DNA from 3 places in the Methylotuvimicrobium sp. KM1 genome. Region 1 is predicted to be linked to each of the others. Evidence: predicted binding sites of a transcription regulator. Region 1 holds the regulator's gene; each other region holds the start of a gene.
What was found. Region 1 encodes HrcA, which represses chaperone genes, less so after heat shock. Its sites were predicted from a motif close to TNTTAGCACTCNNNNNNNNNGAGTGCTAANA; they were not measured.
Positions count from the first base shown of each region.

Region 2: groES (co-chaperone GroES) is a predicted target of HrcA. The motif match lies at 1,773-1,803, and genes of this name have one in related genera.
Region 3: rpoH (RNA polymerase sigma factor RpoH) is a predicted target of HrcA. The motif match lies at 3,112-3,142, and genes of this name have one in related genera.

Region 1 is NZ_CP173170.1:2,684,929-2,691,725, reverse strand. Features, by position in the region: gene ACINK7_RS11520 (carbon-nitrogen hydrolase) at 1-397, opposite strand, end outside; gene ACINK7_RS11515 (agmatine/peptidylarginine deiminase) at 575-1,600, opposite strand; gene recN (DNA repair protein RecN) at 1,618-3,309, opposite strand; gene ACINK7_RS11505 (NAD(+) kinase) at 3,319-4,200, opposite strand; gene hrcA (heat-inducible transcriptional repressor HrcA) at 4,417-5,460, shown strand; gene grpE (nucleotide exchange factor GrpE) at 5,531-6,178, shown strand; gene dnaK (molecular chaperone DnaK) at 6,248-6,797, shown strand, end outside.
Region 2 is NZ_CP173170.1:2,004,265-2,011,061, forward strand. Features, by position in the region: gene alr (alanine racemase) at 1-268, shown strand, start outside; gene ACINK7_RS08470 (DNA-binding response regulator) at 523-948, shown strand; gene ACINK7_RS08475 (HesA/MoeB/ThiF family protein) at 959-1,702, opposite strand; gene groES (co-chaperone GroES) at 1,840-2,127, shown strand; gene groL (chaperonin GroEL) at 2,185-3,843, shown strand; gene ACINK7_RS08490 (Rho-binding antiterminator) at 3,928-4,185, shown strand; gene ACINK7_RS08495 (host attachment protein) at 4,290-4,703, opposite strand; gene ACINK7_RS08500 (Ni/Fe hydrogenase subunit alpha) at 4,863-6,356, opposite strand.
Region 3 is NZ_CP173170.1:1,736,618-1,743,414, reverse strand. Features, by position in the region: gene ACINK7_RS07370 (WYL domain-containing protein) at 83-949, shown strand; gene ACINK7_RS07365 (DNA-3-methyladenine glycosylase I) at 995-1,567, shown strand; gene rpoH (RNA polymerase sigma factor RpoH) at 2,216-3,082, opposite strand; gene ftsX (permease-like cell division protein FtsX) at 3,335-4,252, opposite strand; gene ftsE (cell division ATP-binding protein FtsE) at 4,346-5,002, opposite strand; gene ftsY (signal recognition particle-docking protein FtsY) at 5,007-6,797, opposite strand, start outside.

The sequences.
Region 1 (6,797 bases):
TGAAATAATATTTTTCATAATAACCGGGATCGTCGGGAATATGCATCTTGCGGTATTTACCGGCGATGCAACCGTCTATGTCGAAAACCACGGCAGTATTGTGATAAAGACCAGGCGCGCGCTTTTCGAATATTGTCGATACAATGACGATTTCTTGATCCTTGGCGACCTGAGACAGTATTTCGGTGCTCGGCCCTGGAATCGGTTCGGCTGTGGCAAAGGAGTTGAAATCTTCATTCTGGCAAAAATACGGACCTAAATGTAACTCCGGCAATACGGCCAAGTTGGCACCGGATTGTTTGGCCTCTTTGATTAAGTCGATCGAAAGATCCAGGTTGTCGGCTTTGTCGGCATTACAAGGTTGTTGAATCGCGCTGACGATAATGTTCGATTTCATAATTGTGAGATATGACTGCGGTTCTAAAAATTCAATATTATATCGCCAATCGCCGGGCCCAGTTATACAGTTATACCCTTTGCAGGTTAAAATTCATGGCGCTTTATTAAGCGAGTTACCGAGCCCTCAGCAAAGCTTATAGTTCCTGGACTTTATTTATCGCGAAATCCTTATTCCTTAATCTATCGCGATATTTGCCGGAAATTGCATCGTCATGCAATGCAGGCTGCCGTATTGATGCACGATCGGCCGACAGGGCGTGGCAATGATTTCGTGTTGCGGAAAACATTCAGCTAGTTTATCGACGGCGGTTCGATCCATTGGGTCATCGTAGACTGGGACCATGACAGCATCATTAATGACCAGAAAGTTCGAATAATTGGCGGGTAAACGCTTGCCGTCTTCATCGAAAATCGGCTTCGGCAAATCCAGAGCAACTAATTTGTAGGGTTCGCCGCTGGCGGTTTTTAGCGCCTTAAGCTGAGTCTCCATGTTTTTCAGGCTTTGGTAATGCTTCTCGGACGGATCGTTGCTGCTGGTATAGGCGATCGTATCGGGGCTACAGAAGCGAGCGAGCGTGTCGATATGGGCATCGGTGTCATCCCCGTCAAGATTTTCCTGATCGATCCACAACACGCGTTCGGCGCCGAAATGCTTTTGTAATTGCGCCTCGATTTGCTCCCTGCTCAAATCCGGATTTCGGTTCGGATTGAGCAGGCATTGTTTGGTCGTCAATATCGTGCCTTTGCCGTCGCTTTCGACGCTGCCGCCTTCGAGTACCATATCGATATCGAGATGCGGGTTGTTTGCGAACGGAGCGTTTTTCAGCATATTCCAATTCAAAGCGTTGTCAGCCGCGTACTCGTATTTTCCGCCCCAGCCGTTGAAACGGAAATTCAGTAACAGCGGCTTGCCGTCTTTTTCGACGGTCAGAAATGCGGTGTCTCGAACCCAAATGTCGTTGTACTCGGCGTGTATGAAGCGAATCGCGGATTTGCCGTTTTGTAATAGCGTTTCAATGAGCTGCTGGTGGGCCGCATTCTTGCACACGATGATCAACGATTCATAACGACTGATCGTTTCCGCGATGAAGCGATAGCTTTGTTCGACGTCGTTGAGATTCGCTCCGAAATCGCCGGCTTGATCGGGCCATGCAATCAGTACGGCGGATTGTTTTTCCCATTCTGCTGGAAAACGGATCATTCTTTGTTTTTCCTATGTTATGAAACCGACGAAGTGTCGGTGATCGATTGAAAAAGCATTTCTCGGGCATGGGCCAAGGTGTTCTCGGTAATGTTAACGCCGCCGAGCATGCGAGCGATTTCTTCGACGCGTTCTTCGGTGTTGAGCGGCCTGACATTGGATGTCGTGATATCGCTTCGGTTATTTTTAGACACATACAAATGATGATGGGCTTGCGATGCGACTTGTGGCAGATGTGTAACGCACATAACTTGTCGATTGAGGCTCAAGGCGCGTAGCTTTTGTCCGACAATTTCGGCAATGCTGCCGCCGATTCCGGAGTCGACTTCGTCGAAGATCATCGTCGGCGTGGTTTTGTCGTGACTAGTCGTGACTTGAATCGCTAAACTAATGCGCGATAACTCTCCGCCGGAGGCAACTTTAGCCAGCGGTTTGGCCGGAAGCCCCGGGTTGGCGCTCACTAGAAATTCCACTTTATCTTGTCCATCGGTGCGCGGGAGCGAGCTATTTAGCGGCGAAATTTTCACGATAAATTCGCCTTGAGGCATGCCGAGTTCTTTGATCATCGCCGAAATTCGGGTTTGCAACTGCTGGCCGCCTTGTTGGCGTTGTCGTGTCAATTGATCTGCTATTTCACCGTATTTAGCGAGCAGTTTTTCAACTTTATCGGTCAAGCTATCGATTCGTTCGCCGCTGTGTGTCAGGTTGTTGAGTTCTTGTTCGAGATTGGTAGCTAGCTCAGGCAATTCTTCCGGCTGAACATGATGCTTACGGCAGAGACTTTGAATCATGCCGATTTGATTTTCCAGCACTTCCAGTCTTAACGGGTCGGCTTCTAGGTTGTCCAAATAACGACGCAATTGGTGAGCGGCTTCTTCAATCTGAATTTGTGCTTCGTTTAAAATGCCGTTGATAGATTCGATGTCCGGCGCAAAACGCGTTAAATCATTCAAAGCATGAGTCGATTGCAGCAGCAGACGATTGAGCGATTGTTCGTCGTTTTCATAGAGCAAATCGAGTTGCCGATGTCCGGTCGATAGAATCTCTTCCAAATGCGCTAGTTTACTGTGTTCATCCACAATTTCGGCATAATTGAATTTGTTCAAGTCGAGTTGTTGTAATTCGTCGAGTTGGTAACGTAATAATTCCTCGCGCTCGATACTATCGACACTGGCTTTTTTCAGGGCTTGTAACTCCCGATTGCTTTGCTGCCACTGTTGGAAACAGGCATTGACTTGCTCCAATAGGGCTTGATTGCCGGCAAACACATCCAACAATCGGCGTTGCTCTTCGCTATGGAGTAAAGTCAAATGTGCATGCTGTCCGTGTATTTCAACTAGCTTTTCGCTCAGTTCTTGTAAAGTTTGTAATGTAACCGGGCGATTGTTGATATAGGCTTTTGATCGACCGTCATGGTTGATAACTCGTCTAATCAGGCAGTGTTGCTCATCATCCAGTTCGTTTTCTTCAAGCCATGTTTTCGCCTTAGGAGCATCGGATAAATCGAATTCTAAATTGATTTCAGCACGTTTGCTGTTCGGTCGAATATAGCCGGAATCGGCTCGATCGCCGAGTGCTAAACCCAGTGCGGTCAATAAAATCGATTTTCCGGCGCCGGTTTCGCCTGTCAAAACCGACATTCCGCCGTTCATATCCAAGTCTAATGTTTTGACGACAGCTAGGTCGTTAATGGAAAGATTTAATAGCATGAGAATGAGTTAAGGATAACCGCCGCTCCAGTTGAGTTTTTTTCTGAGGATTTCAAAAAAATCGTGTCCTTCGGGATGGAGAATTCTAATCGGTTTCGGGTCTTTTTTTATCAAAATTTTATCACTGATCAATACTTCGGGTATTTCGAGATGATCGCAGGTGACTAAGGCATTGATTTGTTTAGTTTGACAGAAGCTGATTTCGATTTCGGCCGAATCGTCAATGACGATTGGGCGATTCGATAGCGTATGAGGATTAAGCGGTACCAAAACCAAGGCATTCAGAGAGGGGTGCAAAATCGGGCCGCCCGCCGACAACGAATAAGCGGTCGAACCGGTCGGAGTCGAGACGATCATGCCGTCTGAACGCTGAGAGTTTAGATAGACGCCATTAATGTGCGTGACGATTTCTATCATGCTGGGTGTTACCCATCGATGTACGACGACTTCGTTAACGGCAGTCTGCTCGTTAAAGACGCGGTGGTCGCGTATGATTTTGGTCCTTAATAAGTAACGCCTTTCCTCGCTATAATGGCCTGTTAAAATGTTATTGAGCTTAGGCAATAGTTCATAGGGCGAAATGTCGACCAAAAACCCGAGGCGTCCCAAATTGATCCCGACTAGTGGAATGTCGTATTGGGCGATTGCACGCGCGGCAGATAAAAACGTACCGTCGCCACCAGCGGCGATAATCAGGTCGCAGCGCTGTCCAATAGTCTCGATGGCCGAGCTTTCAACGCCGGATTCCGTTATAAATTTAGCACTCAAGCGGTCTATTATGACGGTATAGTCATGCTGTTTAAGATAACGGTAAAGAATCGCTAAAGTTTCGGCAATTCCGGGGTCGCTGGCTTTACCGATAATGCCGATGGTTTTGAATGAGCTGTGCATTGTCGTTAATTTAAGAAAGGATTTGATCGAATTATACTCAATAAGTCAAGGGATAAGGGGAAAGATGAAAGATGAAAAGTTAAAGGTTAAAGGTTAAAGGGGGATGAGGGCTGTGATGGAGTTGTATTTGCTAGTATTGACAAGCAGGGGGTGAACTGCTAATTTGCGCCGCTGGCACTCGATGAGGTAGAGTGCTAATAAGCTAGAGGGTTTAATGTGAATAATAATCAGGTGTTGAACGAAAGATCGCTGCAATTATTGAAAGCATTGGTTGAACGTTATATCCAAGACGGACAACCGGTAGGTTCGCGTGCCTTATCTAAGGATACCGAATTAAAATTGAGTCCTGCAACGATTCGTAATGTCATGGCCGATCTGGAAGACATGGGATTGATTCGTTCTCCGCACACTAGTGCAGGCCGGGTGCCGACCGTGAGTGGCTATCGTTTGTTTATCGATTCGTTGCTCACGGTAAAGCCTCTGAACTCGGAAGAACTTAAACTCTTGCGCAAAAATTTAATTGCTAAAGATAACGTTAATGATGTCATCGGGGTGGCATCGAGAATATTATCCGACGTCACGCGGATGGCCGGTGTCGTGACATTGCCCAAGCGCGAACTGGTCAGTTTACGCCATATCGAGTTTTTGCCGTTATCCAACACCCGCGTATTGGTCATTTTCGTGACTAATGAACAGGAAGTGCATAATAAAATCCTCCATACCTCAAAACAATTTACGCCTGCACAATTGCAGCAAGCGGCCAATTATTTAAATTCCGTCTATTCCGGATTGAGCCTGGCAGCAGTCAGAAAGGCCGTGCTGAAAGAGCTCAAAGACGCCCAAGAACAAATGAACCGGGAAATGTTAGACGCGGTACAAATGGCTAAGTTGGCACTCGATCCCGAAAAGTCGGATGAAGATTATGTGTTAAGCGGCGAGACGAATCTAATGGGTTTTTCCGAATTATCGGACATGGAGAGGCTCAAGGAGCTATTCGATGCTTTCAGTCAAAAGCGAGGTGTTATTCATTTACTCGATCAATGCTTAAATGCCGAAGGCGTACAAATTTTTATCGGTGAGGAATCCGGTTATCACGCATTCGAACAATGCAGTCTGGTCACCGCACCATACTCGATTAACGAACAAGTGGTCGGTGTTTTAGGCGTAATAGGCCCCACGCGAATGGCTTATGAAAGAGTGATTCCTTTTGTCGATGTAACGGCAAAATTATTAGGCGCGGCCTTGAATCCCAAAACATAAGCCCCACATTTCTTGAAATAGAGTTCTCCCGCGGATGCGGACCGTTTTTTATTTAAACCGGAGTTTAATAATGAGTAACGAGCAGGAGTTGCCGGAAAAGGCAGCGGACGAGCAAGCCGAAACTATTTTGGAGCAAGGCGCCGATGCGCAGGTTGATAACAATATAGACGAAAACAGTCAGCCGCAGGCGGCCCAAAAGGTTAATGTCGAAGAGTTATCTCAAAAGCTTGAAGCAGCCGAACAAAAGGCTACAGAAAATTGGGATAAAGTATTGCGCATACAAGCGGAAATGGAAAACCTGAAAAGAAGAACCCAAAAGGATTTGGAAAACGCCCATAAGTTTGCATTGGAAAATTTTGCCAAAGAATTATTGACTGTTGTCGATAGTTTGGAGCTTGGTTTGCAAGCCGCTATCGGTGATAGCCCCGAAGTGCAAAAGTTTCGAGAAGGCAGCGAATTGACATTGAAACAATTCGAAGCCGTTTTTTCTAAATTCAATATAGAAGTGGTTAATCCGCTAGGACAACCGTTTGATCCTGAGTTGCATCAGGCGATGGCCATGCAACCATCTGTCGATGCCGAACCGAACTCGGTCATTAATGTATTTCAGAAAGGCTATGTATTGAATGGGCGGCTGTTGCGTCCGGCAATGGTTGTTGTCGCCAAAGCCGAGGACAATCCTCCGCAAGAATCACCAAAAATCGATGAGCAGGCTTGAACAGATTAAAACAGCCCCCATATCGTAATCAACTAATTTTTAAATACACTCTCAAGTCTGGAGCAATCAATGGCTAAAATAATCGGAATAGATTTAGGAACCACCAATTCTTGCGTGGCTGTGCTCGAAAACGGCACCGCACGCGTCATCGAAAATAGCGAAGGCGCCAGAACCACGCCTTCAGTCATCGCATTCACCAAAGATGACGAGGTGCTCGTCGGACAATCGGCCAAGCGTCAGGCGGTAACCAATCCCGAAAACACCTTATTTGCTATCAAGCGTTTAATCGGCCGCCGTTTCAAAGACGATGTCGTGCAAAAAGATATCAAAATGGTGCCTTACAAAATCGTACCGGCCGATAATGGTGACGCTTGGGTTGAATGTCACGGTAAAAAAATGGCCGCGCCCGAAGTGTCGGCTCGGGTCTTGATGAAGCTGAAAAAAGACGCCGAAGCCTACCTAGGCGAAGAAGTCAAAGAAGCGGTCATTACCGTACCGGCTTATTTTAACGATTCTCAACGTCAGGCAACTAAAGACGCGGGCCGCATTGCGGGTCTCGACGTCAAACGCATTATCAACGAACCGACCGCAGCGGCACTGGCATTCGGGATGGACAAGC
Region 2 (6,797 bases), 680 kb from region 1:
CGCAATTGGCTACGGGGACGGTTATCCTCGTCATGCTCGATCCGGCACACCGGTTCTTGTTAACGGCAAGCGCGTCCCGATGATCGGTAGGGTATCGATGGATATGATCACGGTCGATTTGAGCGAACAAGACGATGCCAAGCCGGGTGATCCAGTGACGCTATGGGGAGGAGCGTTGCCCATCGAAGAGGTAGCGTCTTGGTCGGGAACCATCCCCTACACACTGGTTTGCGGCATTACTCAGCGAGTGCAGATTGTTGAAGAGTAAGTAGCTCAGCCTTAACAATTTGTAGTGACTATGGATTATGACGTTGAATATTATTAATTTTCAATTCATTATGCTCATCAAATGTTAAAGTTGGGCCAGGTTGAGCAATTTAGTACTTTGGTACAGTTAACAATTACGTAAAACAGACTAGACTCTTTTCTAAGTTGAAAACGTGGATGATTTTGACTCAAATAAGCACAGAGGGAATGGAGTGGTATTTTGAAAGCCGGATAACCTAAACGATCGGTAACTTTATGATTGATCTGCAAATAATTGATAACGACGAAGACATTCTGCGGTTTATCGACGATCCGAGCCTAAAAATACGAGTCGATCATGACGAAATAAAGGCCTTGATCGCGGTTGAAAGAGACAAGCCGCTTATCGTTGTGCTTCGCTATGAACTTCGCGAACAGCAAACCGCCGAATATATTGCGTTATTGAATGCGGCAAGTCCTGATAGCAAAATTATTTTGATCGCACCTGAATTGACCGATCGCGAAGTCATCGATTGTTTGGTATCGGGGGCTCAAGGTTATTTACAGTTTACCGATTTGGCAAGATTTTTTAATAAGGCAGTCAAGGTCATTCGGCAAGGAGAGGCTTGGGTATCCCGCCGAATTATCTCGTTGATGTGGAAAAAAATTCAACATCCGGTAAAAAAAGTGCAATTCGGGTGATTTTATCCATCTATTTTCCGCAGGTAGGGCAGTTCGGATTTTTTCTTAACTTCATGCTGTTCCATTCCATCGTCAAACCATCCAGTAATAATAATCGTCCGGTTAGCGTTTCGCCGGCGCCGGTAATTAACTTAATTGCCTCAAGTGCTTGAATGCAGCCAATAATGCCGGTAATTGGCGCAATAACGCCGTTGGTTGCGCAATTCTGCATCTCTTCCCCCGTGTCCGAGTACAAACAGTTATAACACGGACTGTCATGTAATCCCGGTGTAAAAACCGACACTTGGCCTTCAAACCGTATCGCGGCTCCGGATACCAATGGTGTTTGGTGTTTGACGCAGGCGCTGTTAATCGCGAATCGCGTCGAAAAGTTATCGCTGCAATCGAGGACGATATCGGCTTTTTCTACGGTTTTGTCGAGCGCGACTCCGGTCAAGCGTTGCTTGAAAATATTAACCTGAGTATCCGGGTTTAATTTTTTTAAGGTCTTTTGGGTTGAAATTACTTTGTCCGTCCCAATATCGTCGGTGTAGTGAGCGATTTGTCGCTGTAGGTTCGAAAGGTCGACTGTGTCGTCATCGTAAATAGTGATTTGTCCGACACCGGCTGCCGCGAGATAGATCGAAGCCGGTGAGCCAAGGCCGCCCGCACCGACGATCAAGACGTGTGCGCCAAGCAATTGTTGTTGGCCTTCGATATCGATTTGCGGCAGCATGATTTGCCGGCTGTAGCGTAATAGTTGGTCGTCTTTCATATTTTAGGATAGATATCAATTTAGGTGCGAATGATGCCAAAGAACTTGACAGACTGCAAAAGCTGATTATTATTAGCACTCATTACTAGCGAGTGCTAATAATCCACTTTATTGTTTATATCGATTAGGAGATATTGATGAAAATACGCCCTTTACACGACAGAGTAATTATCAAACGTGTTGAAGAAGAAACCAAAACCGCCGGCGGTATCGTACTGCCTGGTTCTGCCGCCGAAAAACCGAGTCAAGGTGAAGTTTTAGCGGTAGGAACCGGTAAAGCACTCGATAACGGTCAAGTTCGCGCGTTAGAAGTTAAAGTCGGTGATAAAGTGTTATTTGGTAAATATTCAGGTAGCGAAGTCAAAATCGACGGTGAAGAAGTCGTTGTGATGCGCGAAGAAGACATTATGGCTGTTCTGAGCTAACGGTCTCTTTTTAACTGATTAAGTATTTAACATTAACCACAGAATCTAGGAATAAACATGGCAGCAAAAGAAGTTAAATTCGGTAGTGACGCACGTACCCTGATGGTTGCAGGTGTCAATATTTTAGCGAATGCGGTAAAAGTCACTTTGGGTCCTAAAGGCCGTAATGCGGTTTTAGATAAAAGCTTCGGCGCACCGACCATCACCAAAGACGGCGTCTCGGTTGCGAAGGAAATCGAATTGAAGGATAAATTCGAAAACATGGGTGCGCAAATGGTTAAAGAAGTCGCGTCTCATACATCCGATGTTGCCGGTGACGGTACCACGACTGCGACCGTTCTGGCTCAATCCATCGTTAACGAAGGCTTGAAAGCAGTTGCAGCCGGTATGAACCCAATGGACTTGAAGCGGGGCATCGACTTAGCCGTGACTACGGCGGTTAAATCCATCGAAGCGGCAGCAACGCCTTGCACAGACAGCAAAGCGATTGCGCAAGTCGGCACGATCTCGGCCAACTCCGATGAGTCGGTCGGTCAAATCATCGCCGAAGCGATGGAAAAAGTCGGTAAAGAAGGTGTCATCACCGTCGAAGAAGGTTCAGGTCTGGACAACCAACTCGATGTTGTCGAAGGGATGCAGTTCGATCGCGGTTATCTGTCTCCATACTTCATCAACAATCAAGACAGCATGAGCGCCGAATTAGAAAATCCGTTCATCCTGCTGTACGACAAAAAAATCTCCAACATCCGTGATTTGTTGCCGGTACTGGAAGGTGTTGCCAAATCAGGTCGTCCGTTGTTGATCGTTGCCGAAGACGTCGAAGGCGAAGCGCTGGCGACTCTGGTTGTCAACAATCTGCGCGGTATCGTTAAAGTCGCTGCGGTTAAAGCGCCTGGCTTCGGCGATCGTCGTAAAGCGATGCTTGAAGACATCGCGATTTTGACTGGCGGCACCGTGATTTCGGAAGAAGTCGGTCTGTCTTTGGAAAAAGCTGAATTGGATCTTTTGGGCACAGCGAAAAAAGTTCAAGTCACTAAAGACAATACTACGGTTATCGACGGTGCGGGCACAGATGAAAGCATCAAGGCACGGGTAGCACAAATCCGCAAGCAAGCCGATGATGCATCTTCCGACTATGATAAAGAAAAATTGCAAGAGCGTTTGGCTAAATTGGCCGGCGGTGTTGCAGTGATCAAAGTCGGCGCGGCGACTGAAGTCGAAATGAAAGAGAAAAAAGCGCGCGTCGAAGATGCGCTGCATTCTACTCGTGCTGCGGTTGAAGAAGGTGTGGTTGCCGGTGGCGGTACTGCACTGGTCCGCGCTTTGAAATCGCTGGAAGGTTTGAAAGGTTTGAATCATGATCAAGACGTCGGTGTCAATATTCTGCGTCGTGCAATGGAAGAACCTCTGCGCCAAATTGTCAAAAACGCGGGGGAAGAGTCTTCAGTCGTCTTGAATGAAGTTGCAAAAGGTACAGGTAACTATGGTTACAATGCAGCAACCGGCGAATACGGCGACATGATCGAGATGGGTATTTTGGACCCGGCGAAAGTGACTCGTTTCGCGCTACAAAATGCAGCATCTGTTGCGAGTCTGATGATCACCACTGAAGTGATGATCGCCGACGCACCAAGCGACGATAAAGGCGCTGGCATGCCGGATATGGGTGGCATGGGCGGAATGGGTGGTATGGGCGGAATGGGCGGCATGATGTAATCGCCGTTCGAGCTCATCGCTTGACGCAAAGCCCCGGCCGTTTTATCTCGGCCGGGGCTTTTTTGTTTGTTGAAAAAAAGGGGCATGATGAAAATTGAACCAATAGCTTGCGAGCTTCACGACTACATAGAAATCGCCTGTATGTACGGTTACTTGGTCAAATTGACACTGACGGAACATCGAAGTCTCGAAGGCAAAGCGATCGACGTTGTGACTGAACAGAATAAGCGCGAATTTTTGGTTATTGATAATGGGGAAAGGCAAAAAGTCGAACTATCCAAAATCGTTGAAATGGAAACGCGGACCCCGGGGGCGAAGTTTCAAAGCATTCGTTTCAAATAAAAATTTCTTAAGGGGCGGAAGGCCCCGGTTGATTTAAATCGGGGCCAGGTCATGGGCTTAACGCTGCTTTAACATTTGTTAAGGCGGAGTTAAATGGTTATCGATCAGAGATAGCTTCGGATGCTGGACTCGTCTTGAGCAACAAGGTTTTTGTCGATCGATTTGCCGACTAGTTTCTTGATTTGGTCGTTAAGGGTTTGACGTAGCGTACCGAGGAAGGCTGGAGGGGCTATTAATACGAGATCGTTGAATTCGTTATTAACTCGGCCCTGTTCCAATTTATCGCCTATTTGTTGGGCAAAGCGGATGGCCTCTTGTTGCTTGACATCGGTAACCGGTTCAAATGAATGTGCTCCGTTACCACGTCCACCTTGTTGATCGGAAACGACATCCTGCGTTTTGAGCTTTCCCTCGGCATGGACTAAGTCTTCAAGTTCCCGTAACGGTTCTTTTCTGCCCTCATAGAAAAAAAAACGTGCTCTGCTGCTATCTGCTACTACGACCCATTTACTATACATAAGCTGTACTCCTTAACCAATATGTCGGAACGGTTTATCGCATCCGTGCAATTATGGCCGACATTCCTTTGTCATATTGAGTGTAGCTCTTTGCCTAGTGTTTGTCTAAAGGAAAGGTGCCGCACTTGCCATACCTTTTATACTTAGACGGTTTTTCGATTAAAAGGGAGTAATAACACCATCGCTATGTTTAACTAATTTATCGATGAGTTGCCCGTCAGCGTCGATTAGCTCCAATTGCAAAGGCATTTTTCCGACCGCGTGGGTTGCGCACGATAAACAAGGATCGTAGGCGCGGATTGCGACTTCTAGATTATTTAATAGCGGTTCGGTCAATTCGCGACCATTTAAATATTCGGCGGCGACCTGACGGACTGATTCGTTCATCCCCATGTTATTGCTGGTTGTTGAAACGATCAAATTGGCGCGGGTGACAATGTCGTTTTCATCGACTTGATAATGATGAAATAGTGTGCCGCGAGGGGCTTCGATCACACCGATACCTTCGAATCGCTTTTCACCTTGCGCGACGAGATCGTCGCTCATGATTTCCGGGTCGTTCAGCAAGACTTTGATGCTTTCGGCGCAGTGTAACGTTTCTATCATGCGCGCCCAATGGGTTGCCAGCGTGCTATGAACCATTGCTTCACCACCGTGTTGCTTGAATTCGATGCGAGCGGCCTCGGCCAACGGGGTATCGATATAGTCGCAATTATTGACGCGGGCCAGCGGGCCGACGCGGTACCAGCCGTTTTCCTTGCCTTCCGACAACAAATAAGGAAACTTCATGTAGGTCCAGGAACGGACTTCTTCATGAATATAATCGTTATAGCGGCAATAATCGACATGGTCGATGATGGTTTTGCCGGTGTCTTTTTTCGCGCGTAGACCTCCGTGATAAAGCTCCAGCGCACCATCAGGGCGGGTGAGGCCAAGGTAATTACTGCGTATCGTCGCGAAATCGTCGTAATAGGGCAGATTCGAACAATGGACTCTTTTGACCAGCTGCACGGTTGCCGCCGCCCATTCGATCATTTGATCGATATCGGTCAACAAATAATCGCGCTCTTCACGGGATAACGGTTTGTTCATGCCGCCGGCGATTGCACCGGTGCCGTGAACGCGCTTGCCAGAAATCATACGGATCACTTCTTGGCCGTATTTGCGAAGCTTGACGCCCTGTACGCCGATTTCAGGGTGCTCGGCCAGTACCGCGATGATGTTGCGTTTACCGATCTCGCTTTCGAATCCGAACAATAAATCCGGGCTCGACAAATGGAAGAAATGTAAGGCGTGGGACTGCATAACTTGACCGAAATGCAGCAAGCGCCTTAATTTGGTTGCGGCCGGAGGCAGATTTTCCGGGTCGATACCGACGAGTTGATCGATTGCCTTGGCGGCGGCTAAATGATGGCTGACCGGGCAGATGCCGCATAGGCGCTGCACTAAAACAGGCAGCTCCCAATAAGGGCGGCCCTGAATGAAGCGTTCGAAGCCTCGAAACTCGACGATATGTAAGCGGGCTTGTTGGACCTTGTTGTTTTCATCGAGCAATAAAGTGACTTTGCCATGACCTTCGACCCGCGATACCGGATCGACCACGACACGTTTAAGGTTTTCCGGGCTGGCGGCTGTTTCTAAATGTTCGTACATAAGTGTTCTCGATAATTTTATTGGCTCGCGCAGAGGCGCAGAGTTTTTTTCATGGTTCGCTCAATGATAGGGTTCACCGCGCAAACTCGTTGGACTGCCGAAATCTTAATAAGGATTTCGTAATAAATACCGTCCTGGAACTATGATCTTTGTTGAGGGTTCGGCAACTCGCTTGGCAGGGCGCCGTGAACCCAGCACCTAAATTCCATAGGTCATTGGCAATGATTTAACATTATGGTTAATTTAGGTGCTGGGTGAATGCAGATTTTGCATTACGCCATGGATGGCGTGTATTAGGGCACCAACAGTAGGGCGCTTTAGGCGATGCAGGGCAGAAAAATGCTCCTGCATTTTCTGCATTCATTACATCCTTGTAACTCAGCAATTGCCGAGGAGCAAAAATCTGCCCTGCCGCCGACACCTGCCAATCGAGCAACCGAA
Region 3 (6,797 bases), 950 kb from region 1:
TTTGTTTACTGCTAAGCTACTGATAGAATTCTTAACCATTCCACAATAAATATATAAATTTAGTTTTCATGACTCTAGCACCATGGGTAATCTCTTGCAATCGAATTTAAAGTGGGAACAGCGTCATCGATTAACTTTGCTGGAAGCGACGGTGTTTTGGAGCGGCGAAATTTCGACCGGTACGTTGGTTAATTATTTCGGCATCAGTCGGGTACAGGCATCGAAGGATTTGACGCTTTATCAATCGCTATGCCCTGGAAATATTCGCTACGATAAGTATTTGAAACGCTATGTGGTCGACGAATCGTTTAAACCGGGCTTCATGGATGGAACGACCGGCGAGCTGTTACAGGTTTTAAAATTACAGCAACAAAACGGTTATGAAACCTTGATCGCATTAGTCGGTAACCTTCCTACCGTTGAAATCGTCAATCCATTGGCACGGCAAATTGATGCACGAATTTTGCGCGGCATTGTGCAGGCGGTGCGTTTTAAATTCGAGCTGGAGATTTCATACCAATCGTTATCCAGCCCGGAACCCAAGACTTTGCAAGTCAACCCTCATACTTTGGTGTTCGACGGTTTGCGTTGGCATGTTCGGTCTTTCAGCGTAACGCATAATGATTATCGCGATTTCGTCCTTGCGCGTATTCATCGCGTCGCTATTTTGGGTAAGGCTGACGAACCTCCTTTTACAGACACCTTGTGGAACAAATGGTTGACTGTCGAAATCGGTCCGCACCCGGGGTTGAACGATGCGCAAAAAAGCGTGATCGAGCGCGATTTCGGGATGGTCGACGGTAAATGCGTTACTCAAATCCGGGCCGCCTTGTTGTCATATTTTCTTTTGAGTATGCGAATCGGTAAGGATGATCTGCATCGGGAAGCGATGGAACAGCAAATCGTGCTTTTGAATCGCGATGAGATCAAGGACTTTATCTTTTTTTAACGCACGCAAACCTTCCTTGAGATCTAAGAATACCTTTCAATTAACATGAACAAATGCCGATGGGCTTTGTCCAGCCCGCTTGAAGAGGACTATCACGACCGCGAATGGGGCGTGCCGGTGCATGACGACCGCCTGTTGTTCGAGTTTTTGGTTTTGGAAGGCGCGCAGGCGGGCTTGAGTTGGTCGACGATTTTGAAAAAGCGAGACAATTTCAGGGCGGCGTTCGACAATTTTGATCCCGTATCGGTGGCCCGCTATGATGAGTCAAAAATCTCGGAGTTGCTGAAGAATCCGGGCATCATACGCAACCGGCTCAAAGTCAATGCCGCTGTGACCAATGCACGCGCTTTTTTGAACATCAAAGAAGAAGCCGGGAGTTTCGACGCGTTTCTATGGGATTTTGTCGACGGCCAGCCAGTCCAGAACGCTTGGCGGACGCACGCCGAGTTGCCGGCGAATACGCCTTTATCGGATCGGCTCAGCAAGGAATTGAAAAGACGCGGTTTTAAATTCGTCGGCTCAACGATTTGCTATGCGTTCATGCAGGCGGTCGGCATGGTCAACGATCATACCGTCGATTGTTTTCGTTATGGGGAAATTGCGCGGGGTTCGGATTGATAGACTACCTGTTACGAGAAGGTGATTATTCCCTTTTGCTTGAAAAACCATCGAAGAATAAAAGGTATGGGGGTGTGTCTATCGAGGACCACCGTGAACCCATGGGGGTTTGACGGCAGCAATCTTCCTGTGGGACGGGTTATTTAACCCGTCCCCAGCGTTTCGGTTTGGACTAAGGATTTCGTGACAAATAACTTCCTGTAGCTATGAGCTTTGTAGCGGGTTCGGCAACTCGCTTGACAGGACGCCGTGAACCCAGCACCTAAATTATCCATGGTAGTTATCCATAGCCAATAAACTATGGAATTCATCCAGCACCTAAATTAGCCATAATATTAAACATAGCCAATGGGCTATGGAATTTAGGTGCTGGGTGAATACATCCGTGTAGGCTTGACGGCGGCTTTCCCTGCCGCCGACACCTGTCAATCGAGCTACCGAACCCGCCTACCCTATATTATAAAAATAGGGAAGTTATTTATAACCGAATCCTAAGCGTTTCGGCTTGCTTCGGCCACGGTTGAAACGTTTCGGACGGGGTTATAAAACCCCGTCCTGCCAAAATATGGATTCTCACGGAGGACTATGAAAACCGGAAAACGCTCGGGGCGTGTTAAATAACTCGCCCCGCGTGAAGTGTTCGATGTATTATGCTTCCAGCACGAATGCGGCTTTCAGCTTGTTCATGGCGTTTTTTTCCAACTGCCGGATGCGCTCGGCTGAAACATTGTAGCGTGCGGCCAAATCATGCAATGTCGCTTTTTCTTCGCTTAGCCAGCGGCTATTGAGAATATCGAGACTACGCTCGTCAAGTTCTGCCATTGCTTCGCTTAGCATGTTTTCTTCATAACCTTGCCATTGCTCGTTTTCCAGCAGATCCGCAGGGTCCGAGTTATGTTGCTCTAAGTAACTGACAGGCGAGGCGTAAGTGGTTTCGTCGGACGGTTCATCATGCGGCATGTCGAAAGCCATATCCGAGCCGTCCATGCGTTTTTCCATTTCATAAACGGTTTTGAGATCAACGCCTAAATCGTCGGCGACAGCTTTCGCTTCGTCGTGCGACAACCAGCCTAGGTTGCTTTTCGATTTGCGTAAATTAAAAAACAGTTTACGCTGAGCTTTGGTTGTAGCGATTTTGACAATACGCCAGTTTTTGATGACGTATTCATGTATTTCCGCTCTGATCCAATGCACGGCAAAGGTCACTAAGCGAACCCCGACATCGGGATCGAAGCGTTTGACGGCTTTCATGAGGCCGACGTTACCTTCTTGAATGATGTCGGGCAGCGGCAGTCCGTATCCACTGTATCCACGCGCGACATGAACGACAAATCGAAGGTTCGACATAACTAGCTCCTTCGCTGCTTCCAAATCGCCTTCATCGCGATAACGAAGCGCTAGTTTACGCTCTTGCTCATGCGATAAAGTCGGCGTTTGCGCGACCGCATTCAAATATGAATCAAATGTTCCTACGGAAAGATTAGTTGGCAAAGCAAAGGCTAATGCGTTACTCATGATTTCCCCTTATTTTTAAGTTTGCCCGATTTTAGCACTCTCGCGTTATGAGTGCTAAAATTTTTATAAGTTCCGCATTGTTTTGTGAGTTATTCATTATCGATAAGACTCAGGTCGACCCTAATACACTAGGGATTTCACGATAAATAACTTCCTGGAACCATGAGCTTTGTCAAGGGCTCGGATAATGAAAGTGGTTAGGGTGGCGTACTTTTTTAGTAAGGAGGAAAGAGCTGAATACTTACTCACAGTTTATTCGGGCTTAGTCAGTCTTAATTGATAGCAAAGCACCGCCCAGGCAGCGGCTACTCCAAGCAGTGAAGAAATCGCAATTAACGACATCATTTCGCCGAAACTCAAATAACGCATCGAAAATACGCCGTCATAAAGACCGGACAATCGATCGATCGGCTGCTGCAGAATGAATAGCATGATCGTCACAGAAATCCAAGCCAAAATGCCGGAACAAAACCCTAACCAAAAACCGGTATACAAAAACGGCCGTTGAATAAAACGATGGGTCGCGCCCACCAGTTTAGCGATGATAACTTCATCACGTCGATTGTGTAATTCCAGTCTTATCGTATTGCCGGTAATGAATAATACGGCTAGGGCCAATATAAAGCTGAGTAACGTAACGCCACGATTCGCCAGTTCCATGATCGAATACAAGCGTTTGATCCATTGCATATCCAATTGTGCAAAATCGACTTCTTGTAAGTCCGTTAATTTTTTAAACAATTCGTCCAGTTGTGGCCCTTCTTCGAGGCTATGTTCCGGCATAACCTGAATGACGGTCGGCAAGGGGTTTTTATCCAACGCCTTTAGTGCATCGCCGAAACCGCTATATTCGCGAAATTCGGCGAGACCTTGGGTTTTCGTAATAACCTTGACGTCCTGTATATGATCGAATTTTTTAATTTTATCGGCTAACTTTACGCCGGTATCATCGGTGACGTGATCTTTTAAAAACAACGAAATTTGATTGCTATCTTCGAGTCCGCCGGTTAATTGTTGAATATTGGCGACCAACAGATAGAATCCGGCGGCTAACGAAATTGCAATGGATAATACGCTGACGGTCATCAGCGATGTCACAGGTGCGCGCGCCAAACGACCTAAACTGGAAAACAAGGCTTGCGCATGAATATCCAGGTAAGTCTGTAGCATAACACTTAGCCTACCGGAAACAACTTTTCGTCGGACTTCCTTTTTCTGTCGGGGTTGCGGTCTTCTGTGGTTGATATTCGGCTTTTTCATCTGTTAACTTGCGACCAGGCGGCCATGATCCAATTGCAATACACGATGTCCCATTCGCTCAACCAAGGCGATATCATGTGTGGCAATCAACACCGTTACGCCGACTTGTTGAAAATCCTCAAATAATTTCATAATCTCGGACGACAATTCCGGATCCAAATTACCGGTCGGCTCGTCGGCGAGAATCAACGGCGGTTTGTTTATAACGGCGCGGGCAATACCGACGCGCTGCTGTTCGCCGCCGGACAAAGTCTGCGGAAGTTTTTTTTCTTTACCCAGCAAGCCGACCTTATCGAGCGCAGCTCGAACTCGCCGACCGATATCAAAATGGCTGTAACCCGCTACCACCAACGGCAATGCGACATTGTCGAAAACGGTTCTATCTTGCAGCAATTTATAATCCTGAAATATTAAGCCCAGCTTCCTTCGTATATAGGGTATTTGTCGATCGGACGCCTTGTTTAGATTTTGCCCGTCCAACAAAACTTGACCTCGCGAACATCGTTCCATGACCGCGATCAATTTCAACAAAGTGCTTTTACCGGCTCCGGAATGACCGGTCAAAAAAGCGAATTCTCCGCGCTGTAGATGGAATGTGACATCCTGCAAGGCATCGCCGGCATCGGGATACCGTTTACTGACATGATCGAATTTGAGCATAAATCTATTGATCTTTAACAAATAAGGCGTCGACAAACTGTTCCGCATCGAAATCCTGCAAATCGTCGATCCCTTCACCGATACCGATAAAACGAATCGGCACGCTGAATTGCTTGGCTAATGCAAAAATAACCCCACCCTTCGCGGTTCCGTCCAACTTGGTTAATGCGATACCAGTCAATGCCACAGTTTCGTTAAATTGTTTCGCCTGAGACAACGCGTTCTGACCAGTTCCCGCGTCTAAAACCAACAAAACCTCGTGCGGCGCGGTTTCATCGAGCTTTCCGATAATGCGCTTAACCTTTTTCAGTTCGTCCATCAGATTGGATTTGGTGTGTAAACGTCCCGCGGTATCGGCAATCAATACGTCGATACCTTTGGCCTGTGCCGATTGCACACCGTCATATATCACCGAGGCTGAGTCGGCGCCAGTGTGCTGCGCGACGACATGAATGTTGTTACGCTCGCCCCAGGTTTGCAACTGTTCGACTGCCGCTGCCCTGAAGGTGTCGCCCGCTGCCAGCATCACGCTATGGCCTTGAGATTGAAAACGCTTGGCCATTTTACCGATCGTCGTAGTTTTGCCGGCACCGTTGACGCCGACAACCAAAATCACGAACGGTTTATCTTGTTTGGGAATCTGTAAGGGATCATCACAAGGTTTAAGAATAGCCAATAATTCTTGTTTCAGCGCATTTTCCAATGCTTCCCCGTCGTTTAATTGATGCCGTTCGAGGCTATCGGTCAATCGCCGAATGATTGCTGTCGTCGCTTCGATACCGATATCGGCCATCAATAATCGGGCTTCGATTTCCTCCAGTAAATCGTCGTCGATGGCTTTTTGACCAATAGGAATCGTTGCCATCAATCCGCTAAGACCGGACCGGGTTTTTTGCAGCTGCGATTTGAGACGACGCGTCAGCGATTCCGGTTCCGGCTCGACATAGCCGACTTCGATTACAGCTTCGGCAGCTTCAACCTCGGCGACAGGACGCTCGACCGTTTCGCCGGGCAACACCTCGCCCGCATATCCGTAGCGGCTATAGACGGCAATCGCAAGCAATGGCAGCATCAATAATGCCGAAACAAAATTATGCACAATGGCCGACCATGCCGGTAGTCCGTATTTGGCCGCAATTACGCTAAAGCCGATTTGCACGAATAATAAAATACTCAGCATCATGCCGGCTTTTCTGACCGGTTTGGCGCAATGAGCCGAGGTGGCTCGCAGCACCAGCCAAGTTAAGACAACAAAAATCGGTAGGGCAAAGACTCTATGCAACCAATGGGCAGCCACCTGTGCATCGTAGGATAAAATCCCTTGATAACCGGTAACCAGACCATTGAATATATTCAATGCAGTACGGTAATCGGCCATGGGCCACCATTGCCCGTTACACTGCGGAAAACCGCTGCAGACTTGTCCCGCATGATTGGCGTTAACCCATAAACCGGATAGGGTTTGCACCAACAGCAACAAGCCGGCGAACCCGGCAAGCCAGATGGGACCGCTTATTCGATCCAGCTTATTTAAGGCAGGATTTAATCGTACAAATAGCCAACTCAATAGCCAAAACTGGATAAATCCAAGCAATGCCTGAGCACTAACTATAATCGGCATCGCATTCAATTCGACCGCTTTAACAGCCGTGCAAACTTGCGCAGCCGCCAGGATAAGCAACGCCACCGCTCCAGTTGTCGCCACAGACCGGTGAAATTGCTGGCGCCATGCGATCAATGCCAACAGCAAGACGGTCAACATCGATAAGCCGAATACATAGCGTCGCGCCATTTC